Regions from separate parts of the Shewanella sp. WE21 genome, predicted to be linked through region 2. Evidence: predicted binding sites of a transcription regulator. Region 2 holds the regulator's gene; the other holds the start of a gene.
The links. The regulator ArgR, encoded in region 2, controls arginine synthesis, uptake and breakdown. The targets are predictions, from matches to a motif close to ANTGAATANNTATTCANT.

Region 1 (5,780 bases), 490 kb from region 2:
AAATCAGGCGCTAATGCAGCGAAGCAACCTTCGAAACGCACTTGATCGTTCCCTTTACCGGTACAACCGTGACACAGAGCATCGGCGCCCACTTTACGAGCCACTTCAACCTGCGCTTTGGCAATAATAGGACGCGCCATTGACGTACCGAGTAAATAAGTGCCTTCGTAAATCGCACCGCTCGCAATCGTTGGGTAGATATAGTCTTTAACGAATTCTTCTTTTAGATCGACGATATGACATTCAGAAGCACCTGAAGCTAAGGCTTTTTCAGTCAAGCCAACCAGCTCTTCTTCGCCTTGGCCAACGTCGGCGCAGAATGCGATGATTTCACAGTTATCGTAGTTTTCTTTTAACCAAGGAATAATGGCCGAGGTATCTAGACCACCTGAATAGGCTAAAACCACTTTTTTCACGCCAGTATTTTTGTTCTCGATAGACATCTTAAATTCCTATGACTCGTTTCTCTCAAGGAGAAAACAGGCTGCTAAACAGGGTTAATTTAACTAAATAAGGTTACCAGTACCGCATTTTGGGCATGCATCCGATTTTCGGCTTGTTGCAGAATTAAGGAGCCTGCACCGTCCATCACTTCATCTGTTACTTCTACACCACGGTGGGCAGGCAAACAATGCATAAAGAAGTTAGCGCCCGCTTTCGCCATCAAAGCTTTGTTTACTTGGTATGGTGCAAACTTCGCTTTGATATCCGACAAAGGCGTTGGATCGCCCATTGAAATCCAAGTATCAGTATAAATAGCGTCGTGACCTTCAATCGCATCGATATCTGAAGTCAGCACTATCTTGCCGCCATATCGTTTGGCGAGCTCTTGCACTTCTGCCACTACGTAGCCATCAGGAAAGTGACCCGCCGGGCAGATCACTGTCATGGTGGCACCGAGAATAGCCGCACAGTACATCAGCGAGTTAGTGACATTATTACCATCACCAACATAAGCTAATTTAGCTTTACTGACATCCTCAAACTGCTCTGCCAGAGTTAAAAAGTCAGCTAAGGCTTGGCAAGGATGATAAAGATCCGACAGCGCATTGATCACGGGCACTGAGCCGAACTCGGCTAATTGTTCGATAGTGGTGTGTGAATAGGTTCTCGCCACAATTGCGTCGGCCCAACAGGATAGGTTAGAAGCAAAGTCAGCAACCGATTCCCGTTTCCCCAGCTCACCATTTTGCTGGTCTAGGTATAAACAGTGGCCACCGAGCTTATTAATACCGATATCAAAGCTAACGCGTGTTCTGAGTGAGGGCTTTTCAAATAACATCACCACACTCTTGCCATCCAGCGCATGACGATACTCAGCCGGATTGGCTTTAATCGTTTTTGCCAAGGCAATTAGATCCTGTAACTGCTGCTGGGTTAAGTCTTTTATCGATAGTAAATGCTTCATAACCTACTCCACTTATGGTTGGATTTGTGTTCCTACGGCTTCACCTTTTGCTAATGCGATTAATTGGCTTGCATCACGCCACGAGGCAACTTGTACCGCCTGCCCCATCCACTGCGCGACTTCGAGCGCAGCTTCAACTTTGACCTTCATTCCTTTTTCGATCACACCTTGCTTAACAAGGTCTGCTATCTGCTTGCCATTTAAACTGTGGATGAGCTGGCCTTTACCATCGAGCACCCCAGATACATCCGACAGTAGCACTAACTTGCCGCCCACTAATTTGGTTAAGGCCGTTGCCGCTTGGTCTGCATTGACGTTAAGCATTTGGCCATCGTCCATCATGGCGATGGAGCTACAAATCGGCATCCAACCTTGGGCGAGGATAAACTTAAGATAAGTGCCATCGTTTGGCGTAACTTCGCCCACTAGGCCTAAACGCTCATCTTTAATCTTAGCCGAAACAGTATTGCCATCGGCAAGGCTCATGCCCACACTCACAATGCCAGCCTTAGTCGCTGCGCCTTGAAGAATTTTGTTCGAAGTGCCCGCAAGTGCGCCGGCAATAATCGGCATTTGCTCGGGCGGAGTCACACGTAAACCTTCTAACTTGACGGTCTCCATACCGTTTGCTGCTAACTGCTCATCCACCAGACAGCCGCCGCCATGTACCATCAACACTTTCTGACCATTGGCTAACATAGCCGCAGCCGTATCCATCAATCGCGCCATCCCCATTTCACATTGCAGCAGCGCGCCGCCCACTTTAAGCACTAATACTGAGTTGTTTGTAGACATCTTGACGACTCTCTTAAATAAGGATGAACAATTAAAGGTTAAAATGAATCTTTATGCATTGCAGCGCTTGGCTGGCAGCACCTTTCATCAAGTTATCGATGGCACTGGCTACCACTAAGTAACCGCTATTCTCATCAAACTTCCAACCTAAGTGACAGTTAGGTGTCAGCACCACATCGTCTACTTTCGGGAACTGATTGTGCTTCACGGTGACCAATGGCGCCTTGTCATACACACTATAGGCCGCGGCCACATCGGCAGTCGTTGTGCCCGGTTTTAGCTGTACGGTAATGGTCGCTAAAATGCCACGCTTAAAGTTGCCAAGGTGCGGGGTAAATATCACTTCTTGACCAAGCTGAGTGGCGATCTCGGGTTGATGTCTGTGGCCTAATACGCCGTAAGGTGTCAGGCTCACTTCACAAAAACTGGTGTGTAACTGCGCTTTACGGCCCGCACCTGTTACGCCGCTCACGGCATTGATCACCGGATAAGCCGATGTCAGTAAACTCGCTAGCGGTTTTAACGCTGTCAATGATGCGGTCGGGTAACAACCTGGCACGGCAATCATCTTAGTCGCAGCGATTTCTTTAGCATTCCATTCGGCAAGGCCATACACGGCTTTGGCTAAAACTTCAGGATATTCATGCTCAAAGCCATACCACTTCGGATATTGCGCCACATCACTGAAACGATAGGCACCACTTAAATCGAATACCGCTAACCCTTGGCTATAAAACCAAGCCGCTAAATGCAGGCTCACCGAGTGCTCAGTCGCGAGCACTACTGCATCGGCTTCGGCAACGATTTTTGCCTTAGCTTCATCGGACAATGGCGACAACGTTAATGCGATATGGCTATAGCTAGGATACAAATCCGCTAAAGGTTTACCTTTATCTAAACTGTTTTCAGAAACATACAACCCTTGAATCGTCAGTTCTGCTTCTGCATGGATTAAAGCGGTCAGTTGCGCGCCTGTGTAACCACTGGCACCAATAATGGCGATATTTTTCATGTTTTTTGTCTTATTAACCGAATCAAAGAAACTTAAAGAGTAGATGAATAGCTTACACGCAACCGCGCATATCTATGATGACAAGACTATCGTCGCAGGAAATCGTAATAGGTTGTTATTTTATTCACTGTCAGGCTAATACTGTGCATCATGATATTCACTCTACAGGTCACAGGGGGTGACTCATCTCAACTGATGGCTAGACTACCACAAAGATCTACTTATGCAATATATGTGAATATATATTTTTAATTTATTTTCATCTTTTAAGCTCAAATTAGGATATCGAAGACACAGTTCCCATTCAGCTAACTCGTTAATAACACAGTTATCCAGGGTCAACATGAGTCAAAATCAGTCCTTTTCATTAACAGCTAAGATACATGTCTGCAAAGCATAAAATGATGCACTTCATATTCACTTGCACTAATCATCAAAAAATATTGCGTAACTTCGCATTTCTATTGAATATTCTTCATCAAATACCGTGATTGGTTGCATATCGGATAAGCCAGTCGTATAAGTTATAAGTTCTGCTGTTGACCATAGCCCCAAGTGATAGGTATTGTGCTAACGGGCTAAATGCACAGCGGAATTTTCATGTTTTTCTATTCGGAGTAACTATGTCAGTAACCATGGCAGACAATATGACAGATATGTATGCGTCATTAAGATCGAACGTGAGTATGTTAGGCCAAATCCTTGGCGATACTATGCGTACCCATCTTGGGGACTCTTTTCTTGAGAAGGTTGAACAGATCCGTAAGCTTGCCAAAGACTCACGCCGAGGCGATCAAGCCGCCAGAGAGCAAATGCTCGAGTTACTGACAGCTTTGCCAGACGAAGAATTAGTCCCTTTTGCAAAAGCTTTTAACCAATTTCTTAACTTAGCTAACTTATCCGAGCAATTTCATACTATCAGTCGTAATTGTGACGAACTTGTCTGCGTGCCAGACCCAGTGGAACAACTCCTAGGACGCATGCTCAATGGTCGTGTCGACCAAGCTAAAATGCTCGACTGTCTAAAAACACTGGATATCGATCTGGTACTAACAGCGCACCCCACTGAAATTTCCCGTCGTACCCTGATCCAAAAATACGCCGCCATTGTCGACTGCTTAACAGAGCAAGAAAACGACCAACTGTCGGATAGAGAACGTCAACAGATCAATCTGCGCCTGCGCCAATTAATCGCGCAAATATGGCACACCAATGAGATCCGCCGCGAGCGCCCCACTCCAGTGGATGAAGCCCGCTGGGGATTATCCACCATTGAAGAGTCACTCTGGCATGCGGTGCCTGACTTCTTAAGACAACTTAACGACCGAGTGCAGCAACGCACAGGGCAGCAATTACCGATTGATATCGCGCCAGTGCGCTTTTCAAGCTGGATGGGCGGCGATCGCGATGGCAACCCGTTTGTTACCGCAAAAGTCACCCAAGAGGTGCTCGATCGTAACCGCCATGCCGCCGCCAGATTATTCTTAAAAGATATCGTGCTGCTGGTCGGTGAACTGTCGATGGAAGAAGCCAATGATGAGTTAAAGGCTTATACCAATAACAGCTGCGAACCTTACCGCCACGTGCTGCGATCTATTCGTCAAAGACTGCGTGACACCATAGATTATTTAAATGCGCGCATCGAAGGCCACAATCCTGAAGTCGATAAGTCGAGCCTGATTTGGCAAGAAAGCGATCTCAAAGCGCCGCTAGAAATGCTCTATAAGAGTTTAACCGACTGCGGTATGCGCTTAATTGCCAACGGTTTATTGCTCGACATTCTCCGCCGTCTCGCCTGTTTTGGCATTCATATGCTCAGACTCGACATTCGCCAAGACGCCAGCCGTCACAGCGATGTGCTCGCCGAGTTAACCCGCTATCTCGGCATGGGTGATTTCAATCATTGGGATGAAACCGAGAAACAAGCCTTCCTATTACGTGAACTCAGCAACCGTCGTCCACTGATCCCAAGTAACTGGCAACCCTCGGCCGATGTGGCCGAAGTGCTTAATACCTGTCGTTTGATTGCTAAACATCCGGCAAAAGCACTCGGATCCTATGTGATTTCGATGGCAGGTAAACCATCGGATGTCTTAACGGTTTTACTGTTACTCAAAGAAACGGGCTGTTCGCACCCAATGCGTGTGGTACCGCTGTTTGAAACCTTAAGTGACTTAAACAACGCCGCGGCCTGTATTACCGATTTGCTCGATATCGACTGGTATCGTGGTTACACCAAAGGCATGCAAGAAGTCATGATTGGTTACTCTGACTCTGCTAAAGATGCCGGCGTAATGGCGGCGGCTTGGGCTCAGTATTACGCTCAAGAGCAGTTAGTGGCGGTCTGTAAACAAGCAGGCGTCAAGCTTACGCTATTCCATGGCCGTGGTGGCAGCATTGGTCGCGGGGGTGGTCCTGCACACAAAGCAATCCTATCGCAACCTCCAGGTTCGGTAGATGGCCGCATTCGTGTGACTGAGCAGGGCGAAATGATCCGCTTCAAGTTTGGCTTGCCAAAACTCGCGGTTCAAAGCCTGGCCCTGTATACCTCGGCCGTATTGGAAG
Region 2 (5,780 bases):
GACCAACAAAGCGCAACATGTGGGATTATATCTCACCCATGATGGCGAACTCGCCACGCCGCCGCTGATCGCTGCGCTGTGGCAGTTGGGCATAAACACCTATCTGCCTAGGTTGCATCCCTTCAATGCCGGACAATTGTTATTCCTGCATTACACCGCAGACACCCCCATGCAGGCGAATCAATTCGGCATCTTAGAACCTAAATTAGATGTGCGCGCCATTATCCCAGTGACAGAATTAGATGTGGTTATCACACCATTAGTGGCGTTTGATTTAATGGGCAATCGCATGGGCATGGGCGGCGGTTATTACGATAGGACGCTGGCGAACTGGCAGCTTAAGGGTAAACCTTTGCCTATGGGTTACGCCCACGACTGTCAGCAAGTGACGAGTTTACCCTGCGAGTATTGGGATGTGCCTTTACCGTTCATCATCACCCCAAGTCGGGTACTGACATTTTGAAAAAGAAGGATCTAGAAGCTAGATTCTACAGCCATGCAGTGGCGTTCTAGAGCCTTCTCTACCTTAAATGCCGGCCACCATCGACATTATGGCAACGACCAGTGACGTAGCGGCTATTCAGCAGATATTCCACTAAGTCGATAATTTCCTCATTCCCCGCCTCTTTCGGCAACAGCGCTTTGGCTAAGGTTTTTTGCTGATAGGCAACATCATCTCCTGCATTAAATAGGATCATCGCAGGCGCAATCGAATTCACTTTGACCTCGGGCGCAAATTTGGCGGCAAAGGATAGCGTCATATTGTGCAGCGCGGCTTTACTGGCGGCATAGGCGATATGCTTCTGACTGCCCTTCTCTGCCACATAGTCAGTAATATGAATCACATCACTGCCGCCGATTTCATCGCCAGCAGGCGCACGTAGCTGCGCCTCTAAGGCCAAGTTCAACTGATAGGGTACGCTCACATGCACTTGCATCATGCGCTGCAGCACTTGGCTCGGCGCAAAAGTGGTACTCTTTAAAGATTCATTCTTTGTAAGCACAGGATCAGGCAGCCAGTCAGAGGCATTGTGAATAATGGCGCGAATTTGCGGCAATTTAGCTAACTCAGCAATTAAGGTTCGCACTTGGGCATCGTCATAAAAATCGCAGGGATACAGGGTCGCACCTAAGGTGGTAAGCTCATCAATGCTAGCGTAATGGCTGCGATAAGTACCAATCACGCGCTGACCTTGGGCAAGAAAATGTTTGGCTAAGGCGTAACCTATGCGTTTACCCACGCCAGTGATAATGATGGGAGATGTCATACCTATCCTTTTGAGTCGTTATTTGTCAGGCTTTACCTTGTTCGCTTAAAAATCAGCAATCAAGTTAAACTGATGAATAACCAAGATGTTACTGCACTCATTTGAATTTAACCTAACAAAAAGCCAAATGAGATGCTGATCCGTTCTACAATCACCTCGATCTAAAACCCTTTCTTCTGCGTATAGGGTAGAAGAAAACCAAGCTTAAGTACTCAAGCCAAGAGCTTAGACCAAGTATTGTGATCAAGTCATCAGAGGTAATACCGATGGAACTGCGGATTTTTTACGATGGAAATTGTCCATTATGTAGCGCCGAGATGCGCCAACTGAAAGCGCGCGATCCGAAGAACTTGATTGCGCTTGAAGATTTAAATGCGCCAGACTTTAGTGAGCGCTTCAGCCATATCGATAGAGACTACGCCAATACGATTCTCCATGGCGAAACCGCAACGGGCGAAGTGTTACTCGGGTTAGATGTCACTTGCAAAGCGTGGGCACTGACAGAAACACGCGCTTGGATCCAACTATTACGCCTGCCCGTGATTAAAACTGTGGCCGATTGGTGCTATCTCAGATTCGCAAAACACAGATATCGCATCTCTTATTTACTGACGGGCAAAGCCCGCTGCGATGATAACTGCCAAATTCCCACTAAGCGCCGCTGATCAACTGAATTAGCTTAGTAAAGTATAAAACCCAGGCATAAAAAAACGGAGCTCATGGCTCCGTTTTTAATTCGTCATAATCTAAAAAGATTATCCGAAAGATTATTTAACGAAATCAACGCCTAGTTTGATATCGCCTTTCAGCGTATCTAACATAGAATCACGAGCGTTAGCTTCGAATGCACTCACTTCACCGTAAGGCAGTACTTTTTCAATACCGTTTTTGCCTAACAGTACAGGTTGTGCGAAGAATTCAGCATGCTCGCTGCCGCCGTCAACATAAGCGCATTCAACGATGTTAGCTTCGCCTTGCAGACCACGAACCAAAGACAGACCGAAACGGCAAGCCGCTTGACCCATAGACAGAGTAGCGCTTCCGCCACCGGCTTTAGCTTCAACCACTTCGGTACCCGCGTTTTGGATGCGAGTCGTCAGACTTGCCACTTCTTCGTCAGTGAAAGTCGCGCCTTCAACTTGAGACAGTAATGGCAGAATAGTCACGCCGCTGTGGCCGCCGATCACATTCACTTTAACGTCAGCAACGTTCAGGCCTTTTAATTCAGCGATGAAAGTTTCAGAGCGGATCACGTCTAATGTCGTGATACCGAACAGACGGTTTTTATCATAAACACCCGCTTTTTTCATCACTTCAGCAGCGATAGCTACGGTCGTGTTGACTGGGTTAGTGATAATGCCAACCAAAGCCGTAGGGCAAGTTGCCGCTACTTTTTCGATCAGGTTGCGAACGATACCCGCATTGATATTGAACAGATCAGAACGATCCATACCAGGCTTACGTGCAACACCAGCAGAAATTAGAACAACGTCAGCACCCACTAGGGCAGGCGTTGGATCTTCACCAGCAAAACCTTTGATTTCAACAGCAGTTGGAATGTGGCTCAAGTCAACCGCAACACCCGGAGTTACCGGTGCGATATCATATAGAGACAATTGTGAACCCGCAGGCAATTGAGTTTTTAACAGTAGGGCAAGAGCCTGGCCGATACCACCAGCAGCACCAAGTACAGCAACTTTCATAGTTATCTCCGTTATTTCTCGGATATGTGTGACATGGATCTAATTTGCGTTGGCGTCACATTACTGGAATGTCACAACAATTTCAATTATCCCTTAGTCGTGGGACAAAAGAATTCCGGAATAACGCAGAAGCAATGTAGAACAATTACTCAAATTGGGATTTTTACGCCCCCAGCAAACGCTTAACCACTGGGGCTTAGTGAATTTTTATTCAACCAATCTGGTTATTTGTTGACAATTTTTCTAAAAATATTCAAAATGGGCCTGTTTTTTTGAATAACGAATAATAATATTATGCAAACGACCAAGAATCAGGATGACCTTGTTAGAATTTTTAAGTCGATTTTAAAAGAAGAGCGCTTTGGCTCTCAGAGTGAAATCGTCACCGCCTTGCAAGCTGAAGGCTTTGGTAATATTAACCAATCAAAAGTGTCACGCATGCTCAGCAAGTTCGGCGCAGTGCGGACTCGCAACGCTAAGCAAGAGATGGTGTATTGCTTACCTGCCGAATTAGGCGTACCCACCGCGGGTAGCCCACTGAAGAATTTGGTACTCGACGTCGATCACAACCAAGCTATGATCGTCGTGCGAACTAGCCCAGGTGCCGCGCAGCTGATTGCCCGCTTGTTGGATTCTATCGGTAAACCAGAAGGCATTTTGGGTACGATTGCCGGTGATGACACTATCTTTATTTGCCCATCGAGCATCCAAGATATCGCCGATACCTTAGAAACCATCAAATCTTTATTCAATTACGCAGAATAAAAAAACAGGTCAGTGAGCTGACCTGTTCTATTTTATCTGTACATTTTGAAGTGCAATATAGCGCTGGTTATTTGGCCATTGTCCCGATTACGTTACACATTCCAGCACAATATCTAACTCACAATATCTAACTCAACTATAACGATATCAGTAAGCCACACTGATGCGCTGGTTTGGGTGAGCGCCCTTTTCGGCTTCATCTACCATGGCTTTTGCGTAATCTGTTACAGAGATTCGGCTTTGACCATTAGCATCGGTAAAGAAGCTGTCGCCACCAAGACGGTACGGGCTTTCACTCTCACCGGGATAAATCTCAGCGGCTGGGCTCACAAACGTCCAATTGATTGCCGTTTGCGCCGCACGGAATACCTTCAAGGCTTCACCCTGAGCTAACGCCTCATCTTTATATGCTGCGGGGAAATCTGGGCTAGATACCAGCGTCACACCCGGCGCCACTTCTAAACTCCCTGCACCACCGACCCACAATAAACGTGGCACGTTAGCGTTAGGCAGCACATCCAGTAAATGCTGAACCGTACTCGCCACTAGACCATGATTTTGTTGGGCGCGGCCACCAACGGCGGCAATCACGACATCTACGCCAGCAAAGGTATCGGCGACCAATGGCTGCTCTAAATCCACGGCACGTACTGCCACGTCAGCCACGGATAACTTGCTTGGATCACGCACTAACGCTGTCACTTGATGTCCACGACTCTGTGCTTCTTTTAAAATTGCACCACCAATCCAACCCGTTGCACCTAAAATTGCGATTTTCATTTCATTGTCCCACTCAGATGATTTACATTGGATCCAGTTTACTTGCAGTTTTTCACCTAATAAACATCAATAATTGAGCATGATTGTTTCAATATAGGATACTAATGTGGATAAAATTGCCGCAATACGCAGTTTCGTCGAAGTCGCAAACTGTGGCAGCTTTACCAAAGCTGCCGAACATTTAGACCTCAGCCGCCTGCAGGTTTCCCGTCATATTCAAGAAGTGGAGCAGTGGTTGAGTTTACGCTTATTACACCGCACCACGCGCAGCGCCAGCTTGACTTTGCAGGGTGAGGAAGCGCTACAATTTTGCCAGCGGATCTTAAGTGAAGTTGCGGCCATGGAGAGCCGTGCCCACAGCCATAACAGTGAACTGGTAGGCAGTATTCGTATCGCTACACCTATTGGCCTTGGGCAGCACAGTCTGTTTGATGTCGTCGATCGCTTTATTAAAATGCATCCTAAGGTCAACATTCAACTGGTGATGTCGGACAGTTTTGCGCAATTGGTAGATGAAAGAGTCGACGTGGCGCTACGTTATACTGAGCAGCCCGATGAGAATCTCATAGCTCGGCGTTTGATGACCATAGATGCGGTACTTTGCGCGGCGCCGAGCTATCTTGATAGCGCAACGCCACTCCTCGAACCCATTGATCTACTGGCCCACAACTGCCTCATACACTCAGCGCAACAAAACTGGCCTTTTCTAAAAGAACTGCAAGCCGAGCACGTCAAAGTTACAGGGAATCTTAGGGCTAACGATATGGGAGTGTTGGTCAGTGCAGCGCTACGTGGACATGGCATAGTGCGTTTACCCTGTGACTTGGCTAACCAATACCTTGCCAGTGGTCAGCTCAAAGAAGTCTTACCCGAATTTACGACACCAGGCCAAACCCTGTGGGCGGTATATTTGTCCCGCAGTTATCAGCAAAATCTAGTGCGCGCCTTTATCGATTTCACCGCCCTGCAATGGCAGCTCGATATCAAAAAATGGGTTCCCGCGCATTAGCATAAAAAACGCACTTAGGCGTTAGCTTAAGTGCGTCTCGATTGATGCTAATCCGGCTTGATTATAGAAAGCTTATTCGTCGAACTGCAGCATAAAATCTAGTGCGGGGGCAAAGAAAGATGAACCTGTCATCGCCTTAGTAAAATGCATCAAGTGATCATGATTGCCTGCGCCATCGCCAAACATCATACTATGCAGCATCTTTTCAAAATGTTCTGGCGTGCGGCAGTTAGAGATAAACATTAATCCCTGCTC

Region 1: the regulator ArgR is predicted to act here: its motif matches at 3,449-3,466, upstream of argC (N-acetyl-gamma-glutamyl-phosphate reductase).

The regions. Positions count from the first base shown of each region.
Region 1 covers NZ_CP023019.1:1,458,354-1,464,133, forward strand. The annotation lists gene CKQ84_RS06235 (argininosuccinate synthase) at 1-443, opposite strand, end outside; gene CKQ84_RS06240 (ornithine carbamoyltransferase) at 503-1,408, opposite strand; gene argB (acetylglutamate kinase) at 1,421-2,203, opposite strand; gene argC (N-acetyl-gamma-glutamyl-phosphate reductase) at 2,235-3,215, opposite strand; gene ppc (phosphoenolpyruvate carboxylase) at 3,839-5,780, shown strand, end outside.
Region 2 covers NZ_CP023019.1:967,740-973,519, forward strand. The annotation lists gene CKQ84_RS04120 (5-formyltetrahydrofolate cyclo-ligase) at 1-463, shown strand, start outside; gene folM (dihydromonapterin reductase) at 522-1,268, opposite strand; gene CKQ84_RS04130 (thiol-disulfide oxidoreductase DCC family protein) at 1,535-1,933, shown strand; gene mdh (malate dehydrogenase) at 2,036-2,971, opposite strand; gene argR (transcriptional regulator ArgR) at 3,266-3,736, shown strand; gene CKQ84_RS04145 (NAD(P)-dependent oxidoreductase) at 3,884-4,516, opposite strand; gene CKQ84_RS04150 (LysR family transcriptional regulator) at 4,623-5,525, shown strand; gene CKQ84_RS04155 (Dyp-type peroxidase) at 5,598-5,780, opposite strand, start outside.